Regions from separate parts of the Nocardia sp. FBN12 genome, predicted to be linked through region 2. Evidence: riboswitches for the same ligand, from Rfam matches in the RefSeq annotation. Region 2 holds a riboswitch; each other region holds the start of a gene.
The links. A riboswitch is a leader RNA that binds a small molecule or an ion and turns the genes downstream of it on or off. The one in region 2 is predicted to bind cobalamin.
Positions count from the first base shown of each region.

Region 1: it holds a riboswitch for cobalamin, as region 2 does, so the genes downstream of both, ACWZHB_RS33180 (ABC transporter substrate-binding protein) here and ACWZHB_RS05035 (FecCD family ABC transporter permease) in region 2, are expected to answer to the same signal.
Region 3: it holds a riboswitch for cobalamin, as region 2 does, so the genes downstream of both, metE (5-methyltetrahydropteroyltriglutamate--homocysteine S-methyltransferase) here and ACWZHB_RS05035 (FecCD family ABC transporter permease) in region 2, are expected to answer to the same signal.

Region 1 is NZ_CM132926.1:7,064,192-7,074,542, forward strand. It holds gene rimI (ribosomal protein S18-alanine N-acetyltransferase) at 1-262, shown strand, start outside; gene tsaD (tRNA (adenosine(37)-N6)-threonylcarbamoyltransferase complex transferase subunit TsaD) at 259-1,305, shown strand; cobalamin riboswitch at 1,447-1,636, shown strand; gene ACWZHB_RS33180 (ABC transporter substrate-binding protein) at 1,666-2,703, shown strand; gene ACWZHB_RS33185 (FecCD family ABC transporter permease) at 2,700-3,698, shown strand; gene ACWZHB_RS33190 (FecCD family ABC transporter permease) at 3,695-4,762, shown strand; gene ACWZHB_RS33195 (ABC transporter ATP-binding protein) at 4,759-5,547, shown strand; gene ACWZHB_RS33200 ((2Fe-2S) ferredoxin domain-containing protein) at 5,544-6,182, shown strand; gene ACWZHB_RS33205 (Hsp70 family protein) at 6,233-7,729, opposite strand; gene groES (co-chaperone GroES) at 8,082-8,381, shown strand; gene groL (chaperonin GroEL) at 8,467-10,077, shown strand; gene ACWZHB_RS33220 (RskA family anti-sigma factor) at 10,133-10,351, opposite strand, start outside.
Region 2 is NZ_CM132926.1:1,002,133-1,012,483, forward strand. It holds gene ACWZHB_RS05000 (sugar ABC transporter substrate-binding protein) at 1-1,080, shown strand, start outside; gene ACWZHB_RS05005 (ATP-binding cassette domain-containing protein) at 1,080-1,844, shown strand; gene ACWZHB_RS05010 (sugar ABC transporter permease) at 1,841-3,082, shown strand; gene ACWZHB_RS05015 (ROK family protein) at 3,108-4,304, shown strand; gene ACWZHB_RS05020 (SRPBCC domain-containing protein) at 4,341-4,823, shown strand; gene ACWZHB_RS05025 (ABC transporter substrate-binding protein) at 4,877-5,908, opposite strand; partial or broken gene ACWZHB_RS05030 (ABC transporter ATP-binding protein) at 5,908-6,615, opposite strand; gene ACWZHB_RS05035 (FecCD family ABC transporter permease) at 6,882-7,913, opposite strand; cobalamin riboswitch at 7,931-8,077, opposite strand; gene ACWZHB_RS05040 (ABC transporter substrate-binding protein) at 8,176-9,267, shown strand; gene ACWZHB_RS05045 (ABC transporter permease) at 9,267-10,127, shown strand; gene ACWZHB_RS05050 (ABC transporter ATP-binding protein) at 10,103-10,351, shown strand, end outside.
Region 3 is NZ_CM132926.1:4,173,927-4,184,277, reverse strand. It holds gene ACWZHB_RS19915 (DAK2 domain-containing protein) at 1-684, shown strand, start outside; gene recG (ATP-dependent DNA helicase RecG) at 685-2,943, shown strand; gene ACWZHB_RS19905 (short-chain fatty acyl-CoA regulator family protein) at 2,972-4,432, opposite strand; gene metE (5-methyltetrahydropteroyltriglutamate--homocysteine S-methyltransferase) at 4,774-7,044, opposite strand; cobalamin riboswitch at 7,181-7,373, opposite strand; gene ACWZHB_RS19895 (pyruvate carboxylase) at 7,667-10,351, shown strand, end outside.

The sequences.
Region 1 (10,351 bases), 1.3 Mb from region 2:
CCGGGGCGGCATCGGGACGTTGCTGCTCGAAGCGCTGCTGGCCACGGCGGCCGAACGCGGGGGGCCGGTGTTCCTCGAGGTGCGTACCGACAACGCGCCCGCCATCGCGATGTATGCCAAGCACGGATTTCACATCATCGGGCTGCGCAAGAACTATTACCACCCCAGCGGGGCGGACGCGTACACGATGCGGCGCCCGGAACTGACCGCCGCGGCCGATGAATGGGCCGCGCGTGGGCGGCAGGACGAGGTGCTGTCGTGATCGTCATGGGGATCGAGAGCTCGTGCGACGAAACGGGAGTCGGCATCGTGCGCAGGCATGCCGACGGTTCGGTCGAGTTGCTGGCCGATGAGGTGGCCTCGAGCGTCGATCAGCACGCGCGGTTCGGTGGGGTGGTTCCCGAGATCGCCTCGCGTGCGCATCTCGAGGCGATCGTGCCCGCGATGCGAAGGGCGCTGGCGACGGCGGGGATCAGCAAGCCCGACGCGCTCGCCGTGACCATCGGGCCGGGGTTGGCCGGTGCGCTGCTGGTGGGCGTCGCTGCGGCAAAGGCGTACGCGGCGGCGTGGGATGTGCCGTTCTACGCGCTCAACCACCTCGGCGGGCACGTCGCGGTCGACACGCTCGAGCACGGCCCGATGCCGCCCGCGGTGGCGCTGCTGGTCTCCGGTGGGCATACACATCTGCTGCAGGTCACCGACCTGGGTGAGCCGATCACCGAACTCGGCAGCACTGTCGACGATGCCGCCGGCGAAGCTTTCGACAAGGTCGCCCGACTGCTCGGCCTCGGCTACCCCGGCGGGCCCGCCCTCGACGCGGCAGCCGCCGACGGCGACGCCCGCGCGATCGCGTTCCCGCGCGGCATGACCGGGCCCCGTGACGCGCGCTACGACTTCTCCTTCTCCGGCCTCAAGACCGCGGTCGCCCGCTACGTCGAGGCCGCCCAGCGCCAGGGCATCACCCCCGACCAGCTGCCCATTCCCGATATCGCCGCGTCCTTCCAGGAGGCGGTTGCCGATGTGCTGACGATGAAGGCCGTGCGTGCGGCCGCCGATGTCGGCGTAGACACAATCGTCCTCGGCGGTGGCGCCACCGCCAACACGCGGATCCGATCGCTCGCCGAAGAGCGCTGTGCCGCAGCGGGTTTAACGCTTCGTGTGCCGAAGCCGCGGCTGTGTACCGACAATGGCGTCATGATCGCGGCACTCGGCGCCCACGTGATCGGGGCGGGCGCGCAACCCGCCGCACTGACCGTCGCGACCGATCCGGGGCTGCCGGTCTCAGTGAGCGCGCTGCGGGGCTAGTCGCCGACGTCAAGACTCGTCGGGACGCGCAGAGAGCACTGCGTGATGAGGCGCCGTGACGACCAGTGGGCCGTCATGCCATCGAGAAACCTCGGTCTCAGTGGTGGGCGGGCGCCGACCATACCGGCGACCTGGGCTTGGTAGGGTCGGCGTGCCGTGGTGTTCGGGAAACCGGTTAGAAACCGGTGCGGCCCTCGCCACTGTGATCGGGAGTAGCGGATCGATCCGGATGAACATATCCGGGACCACTGGGGCACCTGTGCCCTGGGAAGGTAGATCCGCCGCGCACTATCCCGTCAGCCAGGAGACCGGCCACGGCTACGCACTACCGATTCCACGAGGACCTGGAAGGCCGTTATCTTGACCCCCTCTGTTTTCGCACGCCTGCGTACGGGCGCGCTGATCGCGTGCGCGATCGTTGTCACCGGTTGTGTCGCGCAACCCAGCCAGGAAGTCGGCGGTGCGAACGCCGTTACCCGCGCGAACTGCGGCATCGACATCACTGTCGACCGCCCACCACAACGGATCTACGCGGCGTATCAGCCTTCCATCGAGATCGCGCACGCGCTCGGCGTCACCGATCGGCTGGTGGGCACGGCATTCCTGGATGCCACGGTGCTACCCGAGTACCAAGACGCGCAGGCGAAGTCGGCCTACGTCGAGAAACTGCCGAGTCGCGACGAACTGCTCACCCAGAACCCTGATTTCGTGCTGTCCGGGTTCAACGGCGTGTTCGCGAAGTCCGCGCAGAACAGTGTGGGCACCCGCGCCAGCCTGCAGGAACTGGGTGTTCGGACCTGGGTGCTGAGCCCGCTGTGCCCGAGCTCGGACGGACTCGCCGACGAAGCGATAGATCCCAAGACCGTGCGGTTCGACAACGTATACGCGGACCTGCGCGATCTCGGCGCGCTCTGGGGCGTCTCCGATCGCGCCGAAGACGTAGTGACCCAACTGAGTTCACGGATCGCGGTGGTTCGCTCGAAGGTGGAGAACTCCGCGCGGCCGCGGGTCGCGGTCGTCACGCCCAAGGACGACGGGTCCTACACCGCGGCGGGCGGGATCGACTTCGTCACCCAGATCATCGAGGCAGCAGGCGGCGTCAACGCTTTCGCCGACCTCACCGAGCGTCGCAACGTGCAGATCGGCGCTGAAGAGCTCATCGCCCGCGACCCCGACATCATCCTGACCAGTCAGTGCTGCAAGTCGACCTACACCAGGGCCGACGGTCAGCCGCAAGTCGACAGAATCGTGGGCAACCCGGCCTTCGCGAACCTGACCGCCGTCCGCGCAGGCGCGGTGCACCCGTTCCTGTTCGCGGATCGGGCCGCGGGCGTACGAATCGCGCATGCGACCGAACTGGTCGCCGAACTGATCCACCCCGATCTGTTCCGGCGATGACCCGCACCACGCGCGGCACCGGCCTGATCCTGGCCGGTGCCGGGCTGGCCGCTGTCTGTGTCGCATCCATCCTGATCGGTTCGCATCCGCTCACCCTCGACCAGGCGGTCGCGGCGTTCACCGACTTCCGCGGCACCGATACCGACCGGGTCGTGCGCTACATCCGGCTGCCGAGAACTGTCGCCGGTCTGCTCGCGGGGATCGCGCTCGCCCTGGCCGGAGCCGTGATGCAGGGGCTGACCCGCAACCCGCTCGCCGGACCGGGACTGCTCGGCATCAACGCGGGTGCTTCGCTGGCGATCGTGGTCGGTATGGGCACACTTGGCGTGACCGCGCAGTCGGGGTTCGTCTGGTTCGCTTTTCTCGGCGCGGCTGTCGCGGCGGCCTTCGTCTACGTGCTCGGGTCGATGGGATTCGGTGGCGCGACTCCGGTGAAGCTGGCGCTGGCCGGTGCGGCGTTCACCGCGCTGTGCGGGTCGATCACCACCGCGATCACTTTGCTCGACCGGACCACGTTCGACAACTTCCGATTCTGGGTAGTGGGGTCGCTGACGCGCGCCGATCTCGAATCCGTCTGGGCGATAGTGCCGTTCATCGCAGTCGGGGCGATGCTGACATTCGTGGTGGCACGACCGCTGAACGCCATCGCCATCGGCGACGACCTGGCGCGCACCCTCGGCACGCGCATGGTCGCGGTGCGTGCCATCGGTGCGTCGAGCGTGGTGCTGCTCGCGGGGTCGGCCGTCGCGATCGCCGGGCCGATCGCCTTCATCGGCCTGGTGATCCCGCACATCGCCCGCGCCTTCTGCGGATCCGACTACCGGTGGATTCTGCTCTGGTGCGCCGTACTCGGCCCCACGTTGCTGCTGCTCGCCGATATCGGGGGGCGTGTTCTCGCGCGGCCGCAGGAGATTCAGGTCGGCATCGTCACCGCGTTCGCCGGCGCGCCGTTCTTCCTCTACCTCGTACGCAATCGGAAGGTGGCGACCCTATGACGCTCACCGAACGCGGAGTGCTGCCAAGCGGCACTGTGCTGCTGCGCACACCCGGTCGGCGCGTTGTCGTCCGGGTGCAACGCCGCTCGGCGTTGCTGACCGTGCTGATCGCGACGGCCGCGGTGGCAGTGGCGGCTTGGTCGCTCACCATCGGCCACTATTCGCTCACCCTCGGCGATGTGGCGCGAGTACTGGGTGGTGGCGGCACGCTCATCGAATACGACGTGGTCGTAGCCGATCGGCTGCCGCGCGTGCTCACCGGACTGGGTGCCGGGGCGGCCTTCGCCGTGTCCGGTGCCATCCTCCAGCGGATCGCGACGAATCCGCTGGTGAGCCCCGAGATCATCGGCATCAATACCGGTGCCTCGCTGGGGGCGCTGACGGTGAGCGTGCTGCTCGGCGGCTCCGGTCTCGCGCTGGTCGGCGGCGCGCTGGCCGGTGCGTTCGTGGCGATGGCGTTGATCGTGCTGGTGGCGACCAAGGACGGGCTCGACGGTTACCGCCTCGTGCTCGTCGGGATCGGGGTGACGGCCATGTTGTCGTCGGCGATCGCGTTCATCCTGACCAGGGCAAACATCTACCAGGCGCATACGGCGGCCATGTGGCTCACCGGCAGCTTGGCCAACCGCGACTGGCTGCACGTCTGGTTCGCCGCCGCGGCACTGGGCGTTGTCTTCCCGCCGCTGGTCGTTGTCGCGCGTTCGCTGCCACTGCTCGAACTGGGCGACGAACTCGCGAATTCGCTGGCCGGACGACGTGGGCCGCACCGCACCACGCTGATCGTCCTCGCCTCCGCGGCGGCCGCCGCGGCGACGGCCGCGGCCGGGCCCATCGCTTTCGTCGCGCTGGTGGCGCCGCAGATCGTGCGACGCCTGCTGGCCGAACGTGGTGCCGGACTCGCACCCGCAGCCGCCACGGGTGCCCTGCTGGTTGTGGCCGCCGACCTCGCTGCCAGGCGACTGTTTCCAGCGGAACTGCCCGTCGGGGTTGTGACCGCGGTCCTCGGCGCACCCGTACTGATCTATCTCCTTGCCCGCTCAACCCGAATCGGACACGCTGGATGACCGCACATCTCACCACCGACGGACTCACACTCGCCTACGGCGACACCGTGATCGTTTCCGAGGCCACCATCGATTTTCCCGTCGGCCAGATCACTGTCGTCGTCGGTCGCAACGGCTGCGGGAAATCGACTCTGCTGCGCGGCCTGGCCAGGCTGATCGCACCGACCGCGGGCGCGGTGCTGCTCGACGGTGCCGATATCGCGCCTCAACCGGCCCGCACGGTGGCGCGTCGACTCGGCATGTTGCCCCAGCAACCCGTGGCGCCGGACGGTATCACGGTAGGCGAACTCATCGGACGCGGTCGGCATCCGCATCAACGCTGGTTCCGTCAGTGGTCCGCCGACGATGCGGCCGCGGTCCGAAAGGCATTGGTGGCCACCGATACCGCCGACCTCATCGATCGGACCATGGATCAGCTGTCCGGCGGGCAGAAGCAGCGGGTGTGGATCGCGCTGGCGATCGCGCAGGACCCGGAGGTGATGTTGCTCGACGAACCGACCACCTTCCTCGACCTCGCCCATCAGCTCGACATCCTCGACGTGCTGCGGAACCTGTTGCCGCGCACCATCATCGCGGTGCTGCACGACCTGAACCTGGCCGCTCGCTATGCCGATCACATCGTCACCATGAAGGACGGGCGGGTCATCGCCCAGGGTCCACCTGCCCAGATCGTGCGTCCAGAGCTGGTTTCCGAGGTGTTCGGTCTGGACTGCACGGTGATCGACGATCCGATGACGGGCACCCCACTGGTGGTACCGGCCGGGCGAGCGGTGCGTACCGCATGACGCCCCGCTACGTGCTGGTCGCCCGGCCCACCCCGTCGGGGGTGGACCTCGCCGCCGTCGAAGCGCTGGCACAGGCCTGCGGGATCGGCTACGCGCTGCTCGACCAGGGGGAGCCGACGATTCACGCCGCCCTCGATGCCGCCGACTCGCCGGTCGTCCTGATTCCCCTTGCCGTGCCGCGCGACCGCTACCTGGAGACCTGGATCGCCAGAGCGGTGGCGAACTGGAAAGAGATCCGCGCGCGCGACCTCGACGTGCGCATCACCGAAAGCATCGACACCGCAACCGGGTTCGTCGACGTGGTGCGATCCAGAATGCGCGACAGCGGCACCGCGGTCACCGCGAGCCCTCGTGCGTTCCGCAGCCCGGCCTGGTCGGTGATTCCCGAACACACCGAGCACATCCTGGTCTGCCGCGGCCCCCGGTGCACCGTGTACGGCGCGGGCGAACTGCACCGCACCCTGCGGCGTGATCACCCCGACGCCTTGGTGACCCCGACCGGGTGCCTCACGCCGTGCAATCTGGGGCCGCTCTACATCACCTATCCCGACGGCCGATGGCACACACACGCCCTGGCGCCGCCGGTCGACGGTGATCTCCCGCCACCTGAGGCGGCATCGCGGACTCGGCCCTGACCGGGACAGCGCGGTATCGTCCGCCGGGCTGATGGCGAAGGATTCGCCTGCTAGGAGGTGGGCTGGAGCGGAACTTCGCTCGGCGCGGACGCGGCAGGTGGTATCGGCAGGCCGCTGCGGGCCGGGGCCTGGGTGGGGGAGGTGTTCGGTGTCGTCGGGCGCCGCTGCTGAGCGCCGGAACCGCTGTCCAGTGGGCCGAGGGGGGACTCGGGGTAGGGGATCTGCGGGAGGTTCGGGTCGGGGCGCAGGGTGGGGGCCGTAGGCGAGGTGGGCGCCGAGGGGTTGGGGGTTGTGGTCGGCGCGGGGGTCGGCCGGCCGGTGGTGACCGCGGGGGGCTCGGTGGCAGGCGGAGCGACGGGCGCGCTGGTGCGGTCGGTGCTCTCGCGGCTCGCGGGGGTCTGGGCGGGGGAGGGCACTAACGGTAAGGGGGATTGACGCACGGTGCTGCTGGTGCCAGCGGGGGTGACGTCGGGGGTGTCGGGGGTGACGGCTTGGACGCCGTAGCCGATCACCAGGCCGACGACGACCACTGCGCCGACCAGGGTGCCGACGACCTTGGCGAAGGTGCCGCTCGGTGCGTCGGCGTGCGCGCCGCCCGCCGCCCCGGCCGGTGCCTCGGCATCGGCGACCAGCGCGGCACCCTTGGCGATCACGGCTTCGGGGTCTGGCACGGTCAGTACGGGGACGTCGAGGCGGGTGTCGAGGATGTCGACGACGCACGGGATGTTGGCGCAGCCGCCGATCACGGCCACGGCGTCGGGGTACTTGGGCGCGCGGGTGAACACCGACGACGAGAACAGCGCGATGTTGCGCAGCAGGCCGCCGATGAGTTCCTCGAAATCCGGGCGGGTGAGCTCGAGCCCTTGTCCCGCAACATGATCGATGGTGACCACGGGCGCCAGCGAGAGGTGTTCCTTGGCGGCGCGGCCGCGATTGGTCAGCGTGGTGCGATTGGGACGGGTACCGCGGCGGGCGTAGTGCAGGTCGACGAGGTGGTGGTAGATCAACTCGTCGATCGCGTTGCCGCTCAGTGTCGGCGTGCGCTCGGTGTGTAAGACGACGCTGTCGGCGTAATCGGCCACAGTGACGGTGAGTCCGGTTGCGCCGAGGTCGATCACGGCGACGGTGGCGTAGCGGTCGAGCAGGCCGGTGTGGCGCAGGTAGGCCAGTGCGGCGGCGCCCTCGGTGACCAGCCGCAGATCGCGATGGCGGGTGGTGGCGGCCCGAATGGCCTGTGCCTGTTCCTTGTTGCGGTAGGCGACGGCGACATTGGTCGGGCGCGAACGCGATTCGGCGCGACGGTGACCGCCGGAGTAGCGCCCGAGGGGTTCGCCGAGCATGCCCGCCGACACCGGCAGCTGGGCAGAGACCGGCAGCTGGGTGGTCATCAACTCGATCGAGGACGACACGAGATCACCGAGGTCGGAATGGGCTTCATCGGAGGAGACGACCCGGTAGTCGAAACTCTGCTCGCCGGCGGACCCCGTCGCGACCAGTGCCGAGCACACCACCTCGTTCCCGGCCGAGATGCCGAGGGATGTTCGCATGTTCACCTCCCTTCGAGCCGATGGTGCTCTACGAGCGGATGGCGCCTTCCTGTGCTATGTCACAGCCTGTTATGCGAACGTTACAGATTGTGGCAGGCGATGTGAAGATCACTGGCGAGTGTGGGCGTGTCGAGAATGCGACATCGGCAGAACCCGACCTTGAGTGCTGGCACTCTCGCGTATAGAGTGCTAGTCGGCACTGCAGTAGCTGTACCTGTGCCGGTCGACTTCTGGGCTTCGGCTCCGGCACCCGCGACGACGGGGCCTGTGCGCAGGGTCGCGAGCTGACCGAAACCGGTCCGGAACACCAGTTCCGGACGACCGAATTTCCCCTGAAAGTGGAGGGCTCAACGTGGCGAGCGTGAACATCAAGCCGCTCGAGGACAAGATCCTCGTCCAGGCCAACGAGGCCGAGACGACGACGGCCTCCGGCCTGGTCATCCCGGACACGGCCAAGGAGAAGCCGCAGGAGGGCACCGTCATTGCCGTCGGCGCGGGTCGCGTCACCGATAAGGGTGACCGCATCCCGGTCGACGTCAAGGAAGGCGACGTCGTCATCTACAGCAAGTACGGCGGCACCGAGATCAAGTACCAGGGTGGGGAATACCTCATCCTCTCGGCGCGCGACATCCTGGCCGTCGTCACCAAGTAAGGCCAACGCCGCATCAGCGTTCCGCCCCGGCGTCTTTCACTAGACCCGGGGCGGATTGCGTTCACAAACAGGAGCTGAATCCTTTATGCCCAAGCAGATCGAGTTCGACGAAAAGGCTCGCCGGGCTCTGGAACGCGGTGTCGACAAGCTGGCCGACGCCGTCAAGGTAACCCTCGGCCCTCGCGGTCGGCATGTGGTGCTGGCCAAGGCCTTCGGTGGCCCGACCGTCACCAACGACGGTGTCACCATCGCGCGTGAGATCGACCTCGAGGACCCCTTCGAGAACCTCGGCGCACAGCTCGTCAAGAGCGTCGCCACCAAGACCAACGACGTCGCGGGCGACGGTACAACCACCGCCACCGTGCTGGCCCAGGCGTTCGTGCGCGGCGGCCTGAAGAACGTCGCCGCGGGCGCCAACCCGATCACCCTCGGCCAGGGCATCGCCGCTGCCGCCGAGAAGGTCTCGGAGGTGCTGCTCGCGCTCGCCACTCCCGTCTCCGGCGAGAAGGCCATCGCCCAGGTCGCCACCGTTTCCTCACGTGACTCCGAAATCGGCGAGATGGTCGGCAAGGCGCTCACCACGGTCGGCAAGGACGGCGTCGTGACCGTCGAGGAGTCCTCGACCACGAACACCGAACTCGTCATCACCGAGGGCGTGCAGTTCGACAAGGGCTACCTCTCGCCCTACTTCCAGACCGATCCCGAGACCCAGCAGGCCGTGCTCGAGGACACCTACGTCCTGCTGCACCGCGACAAGATCAGCTCGCTGCCCGATCTGCTGCCGCTGCTGGAGAAGATCGCCGAATCCGGCAAGAGCGTGCTGATCGTGGCCGAGGACGTCGACGGCGAAGCGCTGTCGACCCTGGTGGTCAACTCGATCCGCAAGACCATCAAGGCCGTCGCCGTCAAGGCGCCGTTCTTCGGTGACCGTCGCAAGGCGTTCCTCGACGACCTGGCCGTCGTCACCGGTGGCACCGTGATCAACCCCGATCTCGGCGTCACCCTGCGCGAGGCCACCATCGAGCAGCTGGGTCAGGCGCGTCGCGTCGTCGTCACCAAGGACGAGACCGTGCTGATCGACGGCGCGGGCAGCGATGACGACGTCAAGGCCCGCAGCGCGCAGCTGCGTCGCGAGATCGAGGCGTCGGACTCCGACTGGGATCGCGAGAAGCTCGAGGAGCGACTGGCGAAGCTGGCCGGTGGCGTCGCGGTGATCAAGGTCGGCGCTGCCACCGAGACCGCGCTCAAGGAGCGCAAGTACCGCGTCGACGACGCGGTCGCCGCTGCCAAGGCCGCGGTCGAGGAGGGCATCGTCCCCGGTGGTGGTTCGGCGCTCGTGATCGCCGCTGCCGCACTGGGCGAGCTGCGTGACTCGTTCTCCGGCGACAAGGCCGTCGGTGTCGAGGTGGTTCGCAAGGGCCTCGAGGCGCCGCTGTACTGGATCGCCACCAACGCGGGCCTCGACGGTGCCGTCGTGGTCGCGAAGGTCTCCGAGGGCAAGGAAGGCTTCAACGCCGCCACCCTGACCTACGGCGACCTGCTCGCCGACGGCGTCGTCGACCCGGTCAAGGTGACCCGCTCCGCCGTGGTGAACGCCGCCTCGGTCGCGCGGATGATCCTGACCACCGAGAGCGCCATCGTCGAGAAGCCCGCCGAGGCCGAAGACGATCACGGCCACCACGGTCACTCGCACTGACGCATAACGAAGGCCCCCGGATCGCAGACGCGATCTGGGGGCCTTTCGTTGTCCGCTAGCTGGCTACCGGGGGATCTTCGGCATCCAGTGCGGCCAGTAAACGGACGCGCAGAGACGGTGGCGGTGGGGTGGGGGTCGTGGACGCGAGCTGGGCGAGGATTTCGCGGGTAGCGCGGAGCTCTCGCAGGAACTCGGTACACAGGGTTGGGTCTTCGGTATCGATGATGGTCTGGATCGCGTGATGGTCTTCGTCGTCGATCAATCCGAGCGCGAC
Region 2 (10,351 bases):
CGTCAGGGGATCTTCGGCATCGCGGCCGTCTCGATCGCACTTCTCACCTCGGTCACCGCCTGCGGCGACGACACTACGACCTCTTCGGGAGCCGGCGCCAAGATCGGCGTCATCCTGCCCGACAGCAAGACCTCGGCGAGGTGGGAGACGGCCGATCGCAAGTATCTCCAGCAGGCGTTCGACGCCGCGGGGATCAAGGCCGACATCCAGAATGCCCAGGGCGACAAGAACGCCTTCCAGACGATCGCCGATCAGATGATCACCAATGGCGCCTCGGTGCTGATGATCACCAACCTCGACAGCGGCACCGGCAAGGCGGTCATCCAGAAGGCCAAGGCCCAGGGTGTGACGGTGATCGACTACGACCGGCTGACCCTCGGCGGCGGCGCGCCGTACTACGTGTCGTTCGACAATGTGAAGGTCGGACAGCTGATGGGCGACGGCCTCGCGAAGTGCCTGGCCGACAAGCGGGCGGCGAAACCGGTCGTCGCCTACCTCAACGGCGGCCCGACCGACAACAACGCGGCGCTGTTCAAGAGCGGCTACGACGGCGCGCTGAAGCCGAAGTTCGACGCGGGTGAGTACGTGAAGGGCCCGGATCAGGCCGTCCCGGAATGGGATAACACCAAGGCGGGCACCATCTTCGAGCAGATGCTCACCGGGACGCCGAACCTCGGCGGTACCGTCGCGGCCAACGACGGTCTGGCCAACGCCGCCATCGCGGTGCTGAAGAAGCAGAAGCTGAACGGGCAGATCCCGGTGACGGGTCAGGACGCGACGGTGCAGGGCCTGCAGAACGTGCTCGCCGGCGATCAGTGCATGACCGTGTACAAGGCGATCAAGCTCGAGGCCGCCGCCGGTGCGAAGCTCGCGATCGCGCTGGCCAACGGTGAGCAGGGCGAGGCGCCGAGCACCGTCGACGACCCCGAGGCGAAGACCAAGGTGCCCGCGGTGCTGCTCGAGCCGAAGGCGATCTTCAAGAACACTGTGAACGACGTCGTCGCGGACGGATTCGTCGACAAGGCCGAGCTGTGCACCGGTGAATTCGCCAAGCTCTGCGCGGATAACGGCGTCCGCTGATGGCCGACACCCCGCTCATCGAACTACGCGGAGTGGAGAAGAGCTTCGGCCCGGTTCACGTCCTGCACGATATCGACTTCTCCGCCTTCAGCGGTGAGGTGACGGCGCTGGTCGGCGACAACGGCGCGGGCAAGTCCACCCTGGTCAAATGCATCGGCGGCACGCATGCGATCGATGCGGGCGAGGTGCTGTTCGACGGAAAGCCGGTGCAGATCGGCAACCCGAGGGACGCGGCGGAGCTGGGGGTCGAGATCGTGTATCAGGATCTCGCGCTCTGCGACAACCTCGACATCGTGCAGAACATGTTCCTCGGCCGCGAGAAGAAGCACGGCATCGTGCTCGACGAATACGGCATGGAGGAACTGGCGGGCGCGACCCTGGCCGGGCTGTCGGTGCGGACGGTGAAGTCCGTGCGGCAGAAGGTGGCGAGCCTGTCGGGTGGACAACGCCAGACCGTCGCCATCGCCAAGGCCGTGCTGTGGAACAGCAAGGTGGTGATTCTGGACGAGCCGACCGCGGCGCTCGGTGTCGCCCAGACTCAGCAGGTGCTCGAACTGGTGCGCCGCCTGGCCGACAAAGGTCTTGCGGTGGTGCTGATCTCGCACAACATGAACGATGTCTTCGCGGTCTCGGATCGCATCGCGGCGCTGTACCTGGGCCGGATGGCGGCCCAGGTACGGACCGCGGATGTGACCCATTCGCAAGTCGTCGAACTGATCACCTCCGGCCGTAGCGGGAGCCTCGGAATCGGAGTGCAGGCATGAGCACGGTTGTCACGGACAAGGCCGCCGAGCCCGCCGCGCCGGTGACTGAATTGGTCACCGGTTACGTCGCGCGGGTTCGCAGCGGCAATATGGGTGCATTGCCCTCGGTCATCGCGCTGGTCGTGCTGTCGGTCGTGTTCTGGATCGCACGACCGGTGTTCATGACGCAGGGCAATATCGCGAACCTGCTCACCCAGGGCGCCGCCATCGCGGTGATCGCGATGGGTTTGATCTTCGTGCTGCTGCTCGGTGAGATCGACCTGTCGGCCGGCTTCACCAGTGGTGTGTGTGCCGCGGTACTCGCGGTGTTGCTCACCGACAAGGGATGGCCCTGGTACGCAGCGGTTCTCGTGTCACTGCTCGCCGGCGTGGTGATCGGGCTGACTATCGGGGCGATCGTGGTGAAGGTCGGGGTCCCGTCGTTCGTGGTGACATTGGCCGCGTTCCTGGCGCTGCAGGGTGTGGCGCTGAAGATCATGGACAACGGCCGCAATATCTCCATCCACGACGAGACGATCCTGGCGATCGCGAACAAGAACGTGCCGCCACTGCTCGGCTGGGTGATGTATCTGGTGCTGCTCGCCGGGTTCTCGTTCGTGCAGTACCGAAAGTTGCGGGCGCGCACCACCCTCGGGCTGACCGGCGAGACGGCACCGGTGGTCGCGTTGCGGATAGCGACTGTCGCGCTCGTCGCGGGGATCGCGGTGCTGGTGCTCAATGACGAGCGCAGTCGCAACCCGGAGGTCAACTCGCTGCAGGGCATGCCGATCGTGGTGCCGATCATCATCGCGCTGTTGTTGCTGTGGACGTTCGTGCTCGATCGCACCTCGTTCGGTAGGCATGTCTACGCGGTCGGTGGGAGCGTGGAAGCGGCTCGGCGCGCGGGCATTCCGGTCGATCGGATCAAGATCAGTGCCTTCGTGCTGTGCTCGACCATGGCCGCCGTCGGCGGGTTGATCGCGGCCTCGCGGGCCAACTCGGTCGATCCGAACACCGGTGGTTCCGACGTGCTGCTCACCGCGGTCGGTGCGGCGGTGATCGGTGGCACCAGCCTGTTCGGTGGTCGCGGCCGGATGCTGGACGCGGTGCTCGGTGCGGCGGTGGTCGCGGTGATCAACAACGGGATGGGGCTGATGGGCTACAGCGCGGGCACGAAATTCGTTGTGACAGGATTCGTTCTGCTGCTCGCGGCGGGGGTGGACGCGCTGTCCCGCAAGCGTTCGCTGCCAGGAAGTTGACCATCGACCGGGAAGGCTGGGCCGAATGAGGGCTGCACCCGCCCCGGACGAGATCCGAACACGCAATCTCGCCGTGCTGCTGCGCCACGTCCATCTGAGTGGCCCGGTCTCGCGGGCGGAGCTGGCCGAGCGAATGGGCCTGAACCGCAGCACCATTCTGGCGCTGACCGCCGACCTCGCCGCTGCCGGGCTGGTGAGTGAGGAACTGCCACGCCAGACCGGCAAGGCCGGACGGCCGTCGCTGGTGGTGCGGCCGGAGTCGGAGCGGGTGTATGTGCTCGCGTTGGATGTCGGTGCGGACCGGCTCGCGGTGGCGCGGGTCGGTCTGGGCGGTGTGATTCTCGACCAGCGCGAAACTCCGCGCGACAGTACGGCATTCGATCCCGATGAAGTGATCGAATCGCTCGCCGTGATGGCGGAGACGATGATCGGCACGGCGGCGCACGACAGTGTCTGCGTGGGTGTCGGTCTCGCGTTCTGCGGGATGGTGCGCGAGGGCGACGGTGTCGTGCGGTACGGGCCGAACATCGGCTGGGTGGATGTGCCGGTCGGCGCGAAACTGTCGCAGCGGCTGGGGGTTCGGGTCGTCGTCGGCAACAACGCCAACCTGGGTGCGGTCGCCGAGCGCGAGCGCGGTGTCGGGGTGGGGGTGTCGGATCTGATCTACCTGCACGGTGAAGTCGGCATCGGTGGTGGCGTCATCATGGGTGGCGAGTTGCTCGGCGGTGAGGGCGGCTACGGCGGTGAGGTCGGGCACATGATCGTCAACCCGGGTGGGCGGGCGTGCCGATGCGGTTCGCGCGGTTGCCTCGAAGCCGAGGCGGGCGAGCTGGCGTTGATCGCCGCGGCGGGACGTGCTGACCTCACCGGTCGGGCCGCGGTCGAGGCGATCGTGGACGCGGCGAGCCGCGGTGACGCGACCGCCCGCGACGCGCTGCACCAGGTCGGTGACTGGCTCGGCTACGGGGTGGCCAACCTGGTCAACATCTTCAACCCGACAATGGTCGTGTTCGGTGGCGTGCTGCGCGAGATCTATCTGGGCTCCGCCGCCCAGGTCCGGAGCAGGCTGGCCGTGAACGGACTGCTCGCGGTGCGCGAACGGGTCCGGCTACGGACCTCGGCGCTGGCTGACGACGCGCCGCTGATCGGGGCCGCTGAGCTGGCGTTCGCCGATGTGCTGACCGACCCTCTGCAGACATTGGCGCGTAGCTCCGGTGGTTGACCGGTCGGCATCGGCCGGGCGGCTATCGTGAAAGTCATGGCGACGACCAGGATCGGTACGCAGATCAACGCTCCTCGTTCGGCCGTCTACCAGCTACTGGTGGACGGCGACGCGGTGGCTGCCTGGATGATGCCCGACGGGATAGCTGTCGAGGTACATCGCTTCGAGCCGGTGGAGGGCGGATCGTTCTCGATCACCCTCACCTACGACGATCCCACCGACACGGGGCAGCACGACGCGGGGACTGTCCGGCAGCAGCACGATGCCTATTTCGGGACATTTCGCTCGTTGATCGCGGATGAGCAGGTGGTCGAGGTGCTGGAATTCGTCACGGAGAAGCCGGACATGACCGGGGCCCAGACCGTCACCTTCACTCTGACCGACGCTGACGGCGGCACGCACCTCGAGGTACTGCATGAAGGGGTACCGGCCGGGCTCGGTCCCGTCGAGAACGAGATCGGCTGGCAGCTGGCGCTCACGAAACTGGTGGCGCTCGCCGAGCGGGGGACCATCGGCTGAGTGCCGCCGGTGCGCTGATCGCGCTGGTCAGCGCACTGCCCGCACCGAGGGTTTCAACGTACGGCGTCGTCGGCGCGGGGCGTGATCTGCGAGCCGGGGACCAGATTCCACGTTTCGAGCTGCTTGCGGATCTGTTCTGCCGCATCGATATTGAGCGGTCCGCTGGTCCACAGCGCGTAGGGCAGGTTGAAGAACCGGCTGTCGCGGACCGCGCGTAGACCGTTGATGCCCGGCTTGGCACGCAGCAGGTCGACCTTCTGCGCGTAACTCTGGCCGGGGTAGTCGACGAACATGATCGCGTCCGGGTCCGCGGCCGCGAGACGCTCCCAGGAGACCTTGGTCCAGGTGTCGTCGACATCATCGAGGATGTTGCGGGCACCCGCGGCTTCGAGGATCGCCTGCGGCGCACCGAATCTTCCGCTGGAGAAGATGGTGTCGGTGCCGCTGTCGAACAGGAACACGGTCGGGGGTTTCGCCGGCTTCGGTGCGGCGGTCAGGGCGGCGAGCCTGCGGTCGAGGTCGGCGGTGACCTCGGCGGCGCGGTCGGGGTGTCCGGTGATCGTGCCGAGGTCGGTGAGGTCGGTGCGCAACGCGGTCCACGGCTCGACGGTGCCGCGTGCGGCCGCGCCGTCGAGTTGACGACAGCTCTCGGTGAGGACATAGGCGGCGATGCCGTCTTTCTGCAGCGCCGCTGGGGTCAGGTTGCTCGCCTCGTCGTAGCCGTAGCTCCAGCCGGCGACCATGACGTCCGGGCGTTGGGCGAGCACGGTCTCGCGTGAGGGGTATTCGGGTGCAACAGATTTCAGGCCGTCGACGATGTCGGCGCCGTAGTGCGCGCGCAGCGTATCGGCGTCGCGCTGAATGCTCGAGACCGCGGCGACCTGGTCCTGCGCACCGAGGGCGAGCACCATCGAGACGAGATTCCCGTCATTGACGAACAGGCGCTGCGCGGGGGCGGGAAACTGGGATTGCTTGCCGCAGTTGCTGATCGGGACCGTCGTGGCGGACTGCGTGGCGGTGCCGGTGCAGGCCGTCAGAATGGCGGCCATGGCAGTGGTGGCCAGGATTCGGCCGTGGTTGTTCATCATCGCGCCTCTCGCGGGGTGATCAGCAGGTGGTGTTCGCCGGTCGTCGGATGCTGGACGCGCGCGGCATCGACACCGAAGACCTGGGCGACGACATCGGGGGTCAGCGCCTCGCCCGGTGGTGCGGGTGGTCGGGTGGAACCGTTGTGCAGCACGATGATCCGATCGCAGTAGCGATCGGCCAGTGACAGATCGTGCAGGGCCGCGACGACGGTGCGGTTCAGGTTTCGCATCAGGGCGAGCAGCTCCAGCTGATGGGTGACGTCGAGGTGGTTCGTCGGTTCGTCGAGGAGCAGGACGGGGGTGTCTTGGAGCAGGGCCCGGGCGAGTAGTACCCGTTGCCGCTCGCCGCCCGACAGGTGCTGCACCTGTCGGCCCGCGAAACCGGGCATATCGACCGATCCCAGAGCCTGTGCCACCCGTCGCTGTTCGCGCGGGGCGCCCAGACCCCACGGCGGCAGGTAGGGCGTCAACCCGAGGGCGACCACTTCGCCGACGAGCATGTCGGCGGGCGGACTCTCGTCCTGCGACACCAACGCCACCGTCGCGGCACGGTGCCGGGGCCGGAGAGCGTGCAGGTCCTGGCCGTCCACGAGCACCTGGCCGTGTGCCGGTCTGTTGACACCGGCCAGCACCCGCAACAACGTCGACTTGCCGCTGCCGTTGGGCCCGACGATGCCGACGGTCTCGCCGGACTTGATCGAAAAATCAGCGCCGACAACGATATTCCGCCGCCCGATCGCGCAGGTGAGCGCGGCGGCTCGCATTTCGCCTGCTCCCTCCGCCGTGCGCGACCCTTCGGCCCGGCCGCGCGAATCGAGCGAGCCCGCCTCCTCGGCTCGCGAATCGCTGCCGGCCGCAACGCCGCCAGGCGAAGGCCTGCCGAGGTCGTAGGTGGTTTCGTGCTGTGCGAGAGCGTGTGGTGCGTTGTCGGGGCTCGTTGCTCGTCGGCTGAAGACCCGCTGATAGCGGCTCATGACGTGCCGAATTGGTAGCGGCGTCGGCCCATCAGCAAGAGGAAGATGGGTGCGCCGATGAGGCCGGTGAGGACGCCGACGGGTATCTCGGTGGGGCGCACCAGTACTCGGGTGGCGGCATCGGCGACGACCAGGAACAACGCACCGCCGAGCGCGCAGGTGGGCAGCAGGTCGCGGTGGCGTGGGCCGACGATCATCCGCGCGGCGTGCGGGACGACCAGCCCGACGAAACCGATGCCGCCCGACACCGCGACGAGCACCCCGACGAGCACCGCGAGCAGCACGAACAGGCCGATGCGTAGGTGCCGCACCGGAACTCCGACCGACGACGCGGTATCCGCGCCGAGGGTGAGCGCGTCCAGCCAGCCCGCCATCGCCATCAGGATCGCGCCGCACGCCACCACGACCGTGAACGGCAGGGCCAGAGTCGTCCAATCAGCACCGGCGAGACTGCCGAGCAGCCAGAACAGCACCGACTCGGCCGCCGCGGGATCGGTGCTGCGAAACACCAGGAAGCTGCTGAACCCGGCGAACGCCGAACCGAGCACAGTGCCGGTGAGAATTAGCCGCAACGGTGTGAGACCGCCCTGGGCGAACGCGATCAGGAATACCAGGGTCGCGGCGCCGAGCGCGCCGAGCAGCGCACCGCCCGACAGTGCCCAGATGCCCGCACCGGCGAACAGGCCGGAGGTGATGACGGCGGCCGCGCCGACTCCCGCACCGGAGGAGACACCGAGCAGGAACGGATCCGCCAGCGGGTTGCGCACCAATGTCTGCATCGCCGCGCCGGCCAGCGCCAGCCCGGCACCGACGACCGCTGCCAGCAGGGTGCGTGGCACTCGGAGCTGCCAGACGATGGTGTCGATGCCGAGGTCGGTGGGTGTCGTGCCGCTGAGCCGGGCGGTGAGGGTGTCGAGGACCGCGGCGACGGGCACGATCTCCGCACCGAAGCCGGTCGCGCCGATCATGGCCACCAGTAACAGGGCCCCGAGCAGGGGTAACGCGAGCGAGATCCGAGCACGGATCATCGCGAATTCTCCACAGGCAAGGCGCGGCCCTTTCAGAGGGTGTCCCGGCGAGGGAGGTCTGACTTTCGCCGTGAGGCGATCACAGTGGCGCGACCGTCCCGGAATTACACCGGATTCCCGCACCCGCCGGGGAGGACAACGCGACTGTACGCGGCACGCGGTGCCACGTGGCTGGGTGGGTACGGGTGAACGAATCCGGCCCTTCGAATCACCGGAAAGCTAAAGGTGTTCGGCGGCGGGCGCGGTTGCTTGAATTCGGTGTATGTACCGACCGAATACCTCTCGAACCGGCCTGCGTGGCCGCGCCACCGCCGCACTCCTCGCGGTGGCAACCGTTGCGACGCTCGGCCTCACCGGCTGCGCGCAGGGCAATGACGCGCCGGTCGGTACCCCCGACGAACCGCTACCGACCGAGGTGCCGCCGGGGACCACGCTCGTCGTCGCCGATCAGCAGGAACGCCTGCAATCGGCGCTGCGGCTGTCCGGTGAGCTGGACAAGCTGCCGTTCAAGATCGAGTTCGCGAACTTCGTCGGTGGCCCGGCCATCCTCGAGGCGTTCCGGGCGGGCGCGGCCGATGTGGGTCAGGTGGGTGATGTTCCGCCGATCCACGCGCTGGCCGCGGGCCAGGACGTACCGATCATCGGCTCCTATCAAACCAACCCGCAGGCGATGAAACTCGCTGTCGCACCCGGACGTTCGATCGCGAAGCTCGCGGATCTGAAGGGCAGGAAGATCGCGTACGCCGAGGGCACCGCCCAGCAGGCGTCGGTGCTGAAGGCGCTCACCAAGGCGGGTCTGAAGCCCACCGAGGTGGAACTGGTCCGGCTGCAGCTGGCCGAGTTCCCCGACGCGGTGCGCACCGGTCAGGTCGATGTGGCGCCGCTGATCGAACCCAACGTGACCCGGTTCCTGCGCACCCAGGGCGCCTCGCTGATCCCGGATTCGGAGACCACGGGCATCTACAGCGGCCTCGCGTACGTGTACGCGCGCCGGGCGGTGGTCCAGGATCCGGCGAAGGCCGCCGCGACTCGCGCCCTGGTCGGTGCGTTCGTGCGGGCCTGGCAGTGGACCAACACTCATCGCGAGGAATGGGCGAGCCGGTACTACATCGAGAGCCAGAAGGTCAGTGCCGACGACGCCGAGCGGATCGTCGAATCGCTGGGCACCTACACCTTCCCGCACCTGGACCAGCAGCTGATCGCCCGGCAGCAGGCCACCATCGACGCGATCGACGCCGTGGGTGAGCTGCCGAAGAAGATCAAGGCCGCCGACGGGTTCGACCTGCGCTTCGACGCCGCGGTCACCGAGGCCGTCACGGCCAGCGGGGCGGCGTTCGCGCCGGCGGCGAGCTGATGGCCACCCTCGACGTCGGCGTCCTGCGCCGGATCAGGACGAGCGCCGTGCCGGTCGAGGCGCTCGCGCCGCGTGGGCGGGGCAGACGCAGGCTGGGACCAGGCAAACCGATCCCGTTCGGTTTCGCCCTCGGTCCGGCGCTGCTCATCGGCACCTGGGTGATCGGCTCCGCGATCGGCGCCATCGACCCGGAGACGCTGCCCGCACCGTGGACGGTCGCGCAGACCGCCGCAGACCTGATCGCCGACGGCCGGTTGCAGTCCAACCTGCTGACCTCGTTGCAGCGAGCCGTGATCGGCCTGGTCCTCGGTGTGGCGATCGGCGTGGTGCTCGCGCTGATCGCTGGGCTGAGCCGGATCGGCGAAGCGGTAGTCGACGGTCCGGTGCAGATCAAGCGGGCGATCCCGACGCTGGCGCTGATCCCGCTGTTCATCGTCTGGTTCGGGATCGGCGAGCAGATGAAGCTGATCGTGATCACCACCAGCGTGCTCATCCCGATCTACATCAACACCCACGCCTACCTGCGCAGCGTGGACGCGCGCTATGTGGAACTCGCTGAGACGGTGGGCCTTTCGCGGTGGGGGTTTCTGCGGCGGATCGCGCTGCCGGGGTCGCTGCCCGGCTTCTTCCTGGGGTTACGGCTGGCGGTGACCATCTCCTGGTTGGCGCTGGTGGTGGTCGAACAGGTCAACGCGACCAGCGGCATCGGCTACCTGATGACGCAGGCGCGCACCTACGGGCAGATCGATGTGATCGTCGTCGGCCTGGTGATCTACGGGCTACTCGGACTGTTCGGCGACCTCGCCGTGCGGGCAACGGAACGAAAGGTGCTGGCATGGCGACAGACACTGGGCGACTGAGCTCCGACGAGCGGGTCGTCGTAGGTACCCGCGCGCTGACGCGCGGCTTCGGCAGGCGAATCGTGTTGAACGGCATCGATATCGAGATCCGGCGCGGTGAGTTCGTAGCGTTGCTCGGGCGCAGCGGCTCCGGGAAGAGCACGCTGCTGCGAGCGCTCGCCGAACTCGATTCCGAGGTACCCGGTTCGGGCGAGCTGACGGTGCCTGCGCAGCGCGCGGTGGTG
Region 3 (10,351 bases), 3.2 Mb from region 2:
GCAGGCCCGGCCGATCACGATGCCCGCGCGGACCGTGGTGTCCTCGCGGTGGCTGCCGGCGCTGCTGCCGCGCGCCTGTTCGAAGATGCCGGGGCGGTGGTGTTGCGGGAGGATCGGCAGGTCGATACGAGCACCCTGCTGCGGGCGATCCGCGCGATGCCGAATCGGGAAGTGCTGGTCTTGCCCAACGGGGCACTGCCCGCGCAGGAACTCGTCGCGGTCGGTGTGGCCGCGCGTGACGGGTCGCGCGATGTGTTGTTGCTGCCGAGCGCGTCGATGGTGCAGGGACTCGCGGCGCTGGCCGTGCACGATCGGGGGCGGATCGCGGTGGATGACGCGTTCGCGATGTCGGAGGCGGCGGCGACCACCCGGTGGGGTGCGTTGCGGGCGGCACGGGTGCGGGCCCTGACCATGGTCGGAATGTGTTCCCCTGGTGACGGATTGGGCCTGGTCGGGCACGATGTGGTGGTGATCGACCCCGATGTGGTCGGCGCGGGACGCATCCTGCTCGACCGGATGCTCGGTCTCGGTGGGGAATTGGTGACATTGCTGATGGGCGCCGACGCGGGGCCCGAGCTGGCGCAGGTGCTCGCCGATCACGTGACGGCCGGTTTCCCCGGCGTCGAGGTGGTCGTGTATTCCGGTGGACAGCAAGCGGATCTGGTGCAGATAGGGGTCGAGTAGATGGCGACGTTGAGTGACCGGCTCGACCACGTGCTCGGCGTCAAGGCGGCCGACCGGCTGACCGAGGCGTTCGACATGACCACCGTCGAGGATCTGTTGCGTCACTATCCGGTGCGCTACGCCACCCAGGGGCAGCCGCTCACCGAGGAGGAACCCGAGGAGGGCGCGCACATCACCGTGATCGGACGGATCACGAAAACCGAACTGCGCCCGATGAAGAACCGCCGCGGCTCCCTGTTGAAGGTGCAGCTCGACACCGGTGCGCAGCGCCCGCTGGAGGCGACCTTCTTCAACGGTGACAAAGTGCGCTATCTGGTGAAAGAAGGTGTGCGAGCGATGATGTCGGGCACCGTCCACTGGTGGCGCCCCGACCGCTGGAACCTCTCGCACCCCGACTACCTGATCCTGCCCGACAAGGCGGAAGCCGGCGTGGAGGAACTCACCTCCGTGCGCGGCAGCGGTGCCCTGCGCGGCCTGGCGCAGAGCGCGAAAGGCGCTGGGGGCGTCGATGCCGCGTTCTTCGAGCGCGAATTCGTGCCCGTGTATCCGGCGACCGCGAAGGTGCAGAGCTGGGACCTGCTGGCCTGCATCCGGCAGGTGCTCGACCAGCTCGACCCCATCGAGGACCCGCTGCCCGCCGACCTGCGCGAGGAACGTCAACTGCTTCCGCTCGCGCAAGCGCTGCGCCTGATCCACCTGCCCGAGCACCAGCTCGACATCGAGAAGGCAAGGGACAGGCTCCGTTTCGACGAGGCGCTCGCGCTACAGCTCGTGCTGGCCGAGCGTCGCCACGAGGTAGAGGGCCGCACCGCCCCGGCCTGCCCACCCTCGGCGGACGGCATCGCCGCCGACTTCGACGAGCGCTTGCCGTTCGAACTCACCGAGGGCCAGCAGCAGGTGCTCGCGGAGATCTCGGAGGACCTCTCCCGCACCCGCCCGATGCACCGCCTGCTCCAGGGCGAGGTGGGCTCCGGCAAGACGATCGTCGCGCTGAACGCGATGCTGCAAGTGGTGGACTCGGGCCGCCAGTGCGCACTGCTCGCGCCGACCGAAGTCCTCGCGTCGCAACACTATCGGTCGTTGCGCGCGATGCTCGGTGACCTCGGTAACGCGGGCGAACTCGGTGCCGCCGAGAACTCGACCAAGGTCGTACTGCTCACCGGATCGATGTCGACGGCCGCGAAGAAGGCGGCGCTGCTGGACGCGATGACCGGCGAGGCGGGCATCGTCATCGGCACCCACGCCCTCATCCAGGATGCCGTCGAGTTCTACGACCTCGGCCTCGTCGTGGTCGACGAGCAACACCGCTTCGGGGTCGAGCAGCGAGACGCGTTGCGCGCCAAGGCGAAAGGCGGCATCAGCCCGCATCTGCTGGTGATGACCGCCACCCCGATCCCGCGCACCATCGCGATGACCACCCTCGGCGACCTCGAAACCTCCACGCTCACCCAGCTTCCCAAGGGTCGATCGCCGATCGTGTCGAAAGTCGTGCCACGCAAACTGCATCCGGGCTGGGTGGATCGGGCGTGGGAACGCATCGTCGAAGAGGTCGGCCAGGGCAGGCAGGCGTACGTGGTGTGCTCGCGCATCGGGGAGGATCCCGACGCGCCACCGGCCAAGGGCAAGAAGGCCGAGAAGGAAGGGCCGACCACCGCGGCCGCTGTCGAGATGTACGAGACGCTGGGCGCCGGTCCGCTGGCGGGGGTGCGGGTCGGCCTGTTGCACGGCAGGCTGCCGTCCGATGAAAAAGACCACGTGATGCGCCAATTCAATGACGGCACCATCGACGTGCTGGTCTGCACCACCGTGGTCGAGGTCGGTGTCGATGTACCGAACGCGACCGTCATGGTGATCGTCGACGCCGACCGGTTCGGCGTGAGCCAGCTGCATCAGCTGCGCGGTCGCATCGGCCGCGGCAAGCACCCCGGTCTGTGCCTGCTGGTCACCGATGCCGCGCCCGGCGGCACGGCGATGGCGCGCCTCGAGGCCGTCGCCGCGACCACCGACGGCTTCGAACTCTCGGTGCTCGACCTGCGTCAGCGCCGCGAAGGTGACGTCCTCGGCTCGGCCCAGTCCGGCACCGCCCGGTCGCTGCGCTTGCTCTCGCTCCTCGACGACCTCGAAGTGATCACCGCCGCACAGGAACTCGCCCGCCAGGTCGTCGCCGAGGACCCGGGTCTGGTGAAGCACCCGGGCTTGGCGGGCATGATGCACGCCGCCGTCGACGGCGAACGCATCGAATACCTCGCCAAATCCTGACCGCCGAACGAGCTCGGCGCCACAGCGGCTAGGCCGGCGCCGATCGCGTGACGGCGTTCGCGGTGGTGTGTGGCAACCGCGGATACGGCAGATCGGTGCTGGTGTGCTCGACCACGGCGAGCGGGCGCCCGATCTGCGGGAACGCGCGCTGCGGGCACGACGGCCGCTCGCACACCTTGCACCCCGCGCCGATCGGCACAGCCACCTGCGGATCGTCCACTTGCATTCCCTGCGAGTACACGAGCCGATCGGCGTATTCGATATCGCAGCCCAGCGCGACGACGAAGTTCTTCGACGCCGTCCCGAAGCCCTGCGCCGCGGCGGGGGTAGTGCGCGCGATCCAGAGGTAGCGACGCCCGTCGGGCATCTCCGAGATCTGGGTGAGGATGCGACCGGGATGGGCGAAGGCCTCGTGGGTCACCCACAGCGGGCAGCTGCCACCGACCCGCGAGAAGTGGAAAGCGGTGGCGGACTGGCGTTTCGAGATGTTGCCTGCCCGGTCGGTGCGGACGAGGAAGAACGGCACACCGCGCTGTCCCTGACGTTGCAGGGTGGCCAGCCGATGGCAGACCGTCTCGAAACCGACCTCGAAACGCAGGGCGAGCAGGTCGACGTCGTAGCGCAGTTCCTCGGCCGAACGCAGGAATCGCCCGTAGGGCAGGATCAGCGCGCCGGCGAAGTAGTTGGCCAGCCCGACCCGGGCCAGCGTGCGGGATTCGCCGGTGAGCGCCCGGGATTCGGCGAGCACGTTGTCGATCTCGCGGCCGTAGAGCAGCAGGCCCAACGTGGTCGCGATCTGGAAGGCCCGCTGCCCTGGACGCAGCCGCCTGGCCAGGGTGAGGGTGCGGGTGTCGGGGTCGTAGTGGCGTTTCGGGATGGCCGGGTCGGCGCCGTCGCCGCGCACCAGCACCGTGACGCCCGCGCGTTCCTCGGCGATCCTGGCCAGCTGACGATCCAGCGAGCCGATGCTCAGACCGGATTCCTCGAACAGCTGCTCGGCGGCGTGGTCGAGGGTCGCGATGTGGTTGCGGTGGTCGTAGAAGAAGTCGCGCACGTCCTCGTAGGGCATCGGTGCGCCCGGCGCGCCGGTTGGCGTGTCGACGCGCGAGGACAACAGGTCCAGCTGGTCGGTCGCCGCGCGCAGCCGTCGGTGCATCGCGATCACGATGCGCGCCACCTCGGGCAGCCTGGTGGCCAGTTCCTCGACCTCGGTGATCGGTGCGGTGTCGCCGCCGCCCGCGGCCTCCACCAGCACCTCGTGCAGGTCCGAGACCAGCCGCGCGTCGGAGTCGGCGGCGAAGAACTGCACGTCGAGGTCGAAGGTCGAGTTGAGTTTCAGCAGAACAGGAATGGTGAGCGGCCGCTGATCCCGCTCTAGCTGATTGAGATAGCTGGGTGAGAGGTCAAGCGACTTCGCTAGCGCTGCCTGGGTCATCCGCCGTTCTTCGCGCAGCCTTCGTAGCCTGGCCCCCGCGTACATCTTCCGCACGACGAAGATCCTAACGCGACTTGTTCGCAATATTCGCTGAAAGACGTGAATACTCGCGGAGATGTCCAGTGCTGCAAGGGATTTTACGCGACACTACTCGTGCGTAACGTGCGAAGAGTGCGCTGGTCGGGCACACCGGCTCCCCGGTGTGCCGGGCACATCGGGGAAATTCGCTGCCGTCACCTTCCGCTGGACGCCGCTCCCGAAAATACGCCTGTTCCAGCTGTTTCGGTAGAGATAGCGAACTCCTATCGGGCAAATCGCAGTCGGGAGTTCGCCCGACCCCCTCCCGGCACACACTGCCCCGAACGGACGCGAAGACCGCCGGGGCAGTGGTCAGGTCAGCGCAGGGTCGCCGCGGCTGCCACCAGGTTGCGCAGTGCCGCTTCGACCTCCACCGGGCCGCGGGTTTTGAGGCCGCAGTCGGGGTTCACCCAGAGGCGCTCGGCGGGAACCGCTTTCAACGCGGCCGACAGCGAGCGGGTGATCTCCTCGACCGACGGCACCCGCGGCGAGTGGATGTCGTAGACACCCGGCCCGACGCCGAGCGCGAAACCGGCCGCGTTCAGATCGTCGAGGACCTCCATGTGCGAGCGGGCCGCCTCGATCGAGGTGACATCGGCGTCAAGGCCCGCGATCGCCGAGATGACCTCGCCGAACTCCGAGTAGCACAGGTGCGTGTGCACCTGGGTGGTGTCGGCGACGCCCGCGGTGGCGAGGCGGAACGCGTCCACCGACCACCGCAGGTAAGCGGGCTGTTCGGCCGCCCGCAGCGGCAGCAGCTCGCGCAGGGCGGGCTCGTCGACCTGGATGATCCGCGCGCCCTGGGCTTCCAGGTCGACGGTCTCGTCCCGGATGGCGAGCGCGACCTGGCGGGCCGAGTCGCCCAGCGGCTGGTCGTCACGGACGAACGACCACGCCAGGATGGTCACGGGGCCGGTGAGCATGCCCTTGACCGGCTTGGTGGTCAGCGACTGGGCGTAGCCGATCCACGACAGCGTCATCGGTTCGGGCCGGGTGACGTCGCCGAACAGGATCGGCGGGCGCACGCAGCGGGTGCCGTAGGACTGCACCCAGCCCGCCTCGGTGACGGCGAAACCGTCGAGCAGTTCGGCGAAGTACTGCACCATGTCGTTGCGTTCCGGTTCGCCGTGCACCAGCACGTCGAGGCCGAGCGTCTCCTGCAGGGCGATCACGTCGGCGATCTCGGCCCGCATCCGCCGCACGTACTCGGCCTGGTCGATCTCGCCCTTGCGCAGTGCCGCGCGGGCCAGCCGGATGGTCGAGGTCTGCGGGTAGGAGCCGATGGTGGTGGTCGGCAGCACCGGCAGGTCGAGGTGATCGCGCTGCAGTGCGCGCCGCTCGTCGGCCGGGGAACGAGCCAGATCGTTCTCGTCGAGCGCGGCCGATCGGTCGCGGACCTGGGCGTTGTGCAGGCGCGGGTCGGTGCGGCGTGAGTCGGCGGCGGCGCGGGCCGCGGCCAGCTCGTCGGCGACGGCGTCGACGCCCGCGGTGAGGGCGGTCGCCAGGACGCGCACCTCGCCGACCTTCTCGGTGCCGAAGGCCAGCCACGAGCGCAGCCGCTCGTCGAGCCCGGTCTCCGAGGCCAGCGAATACGGCACATGCAGCAGCGAGCACGAACTCGACACGGCCACCGAGCCGGCGCTGCCGAGCAGGGTGCCCAGGGTGCCCAGGGCCGCGTCGGGGTCGGCGCGCCAGATGTTGCGCCCGTCGACCACACCCGCCACCACCAGTTTGCGAGCCAGGGCGGGCAGCGCGGCGACCGCCGAGACCTCGGTGCCCGCGGTGAAATCGAGAGCGACACCTTCGATCTCGGTCTCGGCCAGCACCGCCAGGGCGGCATCGGGGTGCCCGAAGTAGGTGGCGACCAGGATCGCGGGCCGGTGCGGCGCGGCCGACAGCGCGCTGTAGGTCTGGCCGACCAGGGCGAGCTCTGCGTCGCTGAGGTCGGTGACCAGCACCGGCTCATCGAGCTGCACCCACCGCGCGCCCGCGTCCGCCAGCTGGGCCAGCAGGTCCAGATACAGCGGCAGCAGTTCGGGTAGCCGCTCCAGCGCGGTCCCGGCGGCGGCCTTGGCCAGCTTCAGGAAGGTGATCGGACCGATCACTACCGGCCGCGCGGGCAGGCCCAGCTCGATCGCCTCGTCGAGTTCGGTCAGCAGCTTGCCCGGGTGCAGGGAAAAGGTGGTCGTCGCGTCGATTTCGGGTACCAGGTAGTGGTAATTGGTGTCGAACCACTTGGTCATCTCCAGCGGAGCGACCGTGCCGGTGCCGCGCGCGGCCGCGAAATACCGGTCGAGCGGGTCGGCGATCCCGGCGACGCGCGCAGGCAGGGCACCGAGCAGTTCGGCCGCATCGAGCATCTGGTCGTAGTAGGAGAAGGTGCCCACCGGCACCGAATCCAGTCCGGCCGCAGCTAGTTCGGTGAGTTGGTCGCGACGGAGCCGACGACCCACCGAATGCAGGTGCGCGGCGTCGGCGCGGCCCGCCCAGTAGGACTCGGTGGCGCGCTTGAGTTCCCGGTTCGGGCCGACGCGCGGTAGGCCGAGAACCGTTGCGGTGAACGGGGTGTGCGTAACAGTCACGGAGATTCTCCAGTGTCGTGCAGGGGGAGCCGTCGCCTTTTCGCGGGTACGCGCCACACCGCCGGAACCGGTCGTGAACACGACAGGCCGGCATTTCGGTGGTCCGCGCGCCCGATCCACGAGGCGGTGGCCGCCGGATACGGCGTATCCGGCACAGTCGGCAGGTCTTCGGACTCGCGGGCACCGGTCGTGTGATCGACCGACCTACTGGCCGTCGCTTCCCAGGCGTGCGGCCCAGTGCTGATGACGGCGGTCGTTCCCGCTCACCGCTGCGGGACAGTCCCGGATTCTCACCGGGTTCCCTCTCACCCGGCGCGAATTGAATCGCACTCGGATTCGACGCCTGTGCGGGAGGTCGGGGCTCCGACTCTTCCACCGCGCAGGCGAACCAGCTGCGTCACCCAGCATAGGCCCTCGGCGGGCACGCGGTGCGCCGAGGCGCCACGATCAGTGCTGTGACCTGCGGTTGCGCACCGACCGTGCGCGGCGCACCGCACGCCGCTTTCCGCGGTGAGATGTGACGGCCTGATGAACGCAACTTCGCAGGTGGGCGGGTGTGCGGTGTGAAGATTGCTGCGAAGCCACCTTGCGTGTCCGGCCGCCGGTCGGGTCCGGGTACCGTAGGCCAATGTTCTCGAAAGTCTTGGTCGCAAATCGTGGTGAGATCGCTATCCGTGCCTTCCGCGCGGCCTACGAACTCGGCATCGGAACGGTCGCGGTGTTCCCGTACGAGGATCGCAATTCCGTGCATCGCCTGAAGGCGGCCGAGTCCTATCAGATCGGCGAAGAGGGTCACCCGGTTCGCGCGTATCTGTCGATCGAGGCGATCATCGAGGCCGCCAAGAGCGCGGGCGCGGACGCGATCTACCCCGGGTACGGTTTCCTGTCGGAGAACCCCGACCTCGCCGCGGCCTGTGCCGCCGCGGGCATCACCTTCATCGGACCCACCGCCCAGATCCTCGAGATGGCCGGCAACAAGGCCACGGCCATCGCCGCGGCCAAGGCGGCCGGGCTGCCGACGCTGAAGTCCAGCGAGCCGTCGGCCGATATCGACGAATTGCTCACCGCCTCGGCCGAACTCGAATACCCGATCTTCGTCAAGGCCGTCGCCGGTGGTGGTGGTCGTGGCATGCGCCGGGTCGCCGCGCCCGAGCAGTTGCGTGAGTCGATCGAAGCGGCCTCGCGCGAAGCGGAGTCGGCGTTCGGTGATCCGACGGTGTTCCTCGAGCAGGCGGTGGTGAACCCGCGCCACATCGAGGTGCAGATCCTGGCCGACCAGCACGGCAATGTCATGCACCTGTTCGAGCGGGACTGTTCGCTGCAGCGTCGCCACCAGAAGGTGATCGAGCTCGCGCCCGCCCCGAACCTGTCACCGGAACTGCGCGAACGGATCTGCGCCGACGCGGTGGCGTTCGCTCGCCAGATCGGCTACATCAACGCGGGCACCGTGGAGTTCCTGCTCGACGAGCGCGGCAACCACGTGTTCATCGAGATGAACCCGCGTATCCAGGTGGAGCACACGGTCACCGAGGAGATCACCGATGTCGACCTGGTGCAGTCGCAGCTGCGCATCGCGGCGGGTGAATCCCTCGCTGACCTCGGCCTGAGTCAGGAGACGGTGCAGATTCGCGGTGCCGCGCTGCAGTGCCGCATCACCACCGAGGACCCGGCCAACGGGTTCCGCCCCGACACCGGCCGCATCACCGCCTACCGCACCCCGGGCGGCGCGGGTATCCGTCTCGACGGTGGGGCGAACCTGGGCGCGGAGATCGGCGCCTACTTCGACTCGATGCTGGTCAAGCTCACCTGCCGTGGACGCGACCTGCCCGCCGCCGCCGCGCGCGCCCGCCGCGCGCTGGCCGAATTCCGGATCCGTGGCGTGACGACGAACATCCCGTTCCTGCTGTCGGTGCTCGACGACCCCGATTTCCAGGCGGGCCGGGTGACCACCTCGTTCATCGACGAGCGTCCCGAGTTGCTCACCTCGCGTGGGTCGGCCGACCGTGGCACCAAGATCCTGACCTATCTGGCCGACGTCACCGTCAACAAGCCCAACGGTGACCGTCCGACCACGGTGTACCCCTACGACAAGCTGCCCGCCGTCGACCTGACGCTGCCGCCGCCGGACGGTTCGCGTCAGCGTCTGCTCGCTCTCGGGCCGGAGGGTTTCGCGAAGGCGCTGCGCGAGCAGAAGGCGCTCGGCGTCACCGACACCACCTTCCGTGACGCGCACCAGTCGCTGCTGGCGACCCGTGTGCGCACCAACGGTCTGCTCGGTGTGGCCGGGCACGTCGCGCGGCTGACCCCCGAACTGCTCTCGATCGAAGCTTGGGGCGGCGCGACTTACGATGTGGCACTGCGGTTCCTGCACGAGGACCCGTGGGAACGCTTGGCCGCCTTGCGCGAAGCCGTGCCGAACATCTGCCTGCAGATGCTGCTGCGCGGTCGCAACACCGTCGGCTACACGCCCTACCCCGAACAGGTCACGCGCGCGTTCGTTTCCGAGGCCGCCACCACCGGTATCGATATCTTCCGCATCTTCGACGCGCTCAACAACGTCGACCAGATGCGCCCGGCGATCGACGCGGTCCGCGAAACCGGTACCGCCGTAGCCGAAGTCGCGCTCAGCTACACCGGTGACCTGCTCGACCCGAACGAACAGCTCTACACCCTCGACTACTACCTGAAGCTGGCCGAACAGATCGTCGACGCGGGCGCGCACGTGCTCGCGATCAAGGACATGGCCGGCCTGCTGCGCGCCCCCGCGGCCGCGAAACTCGTGACCGCACTGCGCAGTAACTTCGATCTGCCGGTGCACGTGCACACCCACGACACCCCCGGTGGTCAGCTGGCCACCTACCTGGCGGCCTGGCAGGCCGGGGCCGACGCGGTCGACGGCGCGTCCGCGGCCATGGCGGGTACCACCTCACAGCCCGCGCTGTCGGCGATCGTGGCCGCTACCGCGCACACCGAACACGACACCGGCCTGAACCTGCGCAACGTGTGCGACCTCGAGCCGTACTGGGAGGCGCTGCGCAAGGTCTACGCGCCGTTCGAGTCGGGCCTGCCCGCGCCGACCGGTCGTGTGTACACCCACGAGATCCCGGGTGGTCAGCTGTCGAACCTGCGTCAGCAGGCGATCGCGCTCGGCCTGGGCGACCGGTTCGAAGAGGTCGAGGCCAAGTACGCGGCCGCCGACCGGCTGCTCGGTCGCCTGATCAAGGTGACTCCGTCGTCGAAGGTCGTCGGTGACCTCGCGCTCGCGCTGGTCGGCACCGGTGTCGACATCGAGGACTTCGCCGCCGATCCGGGC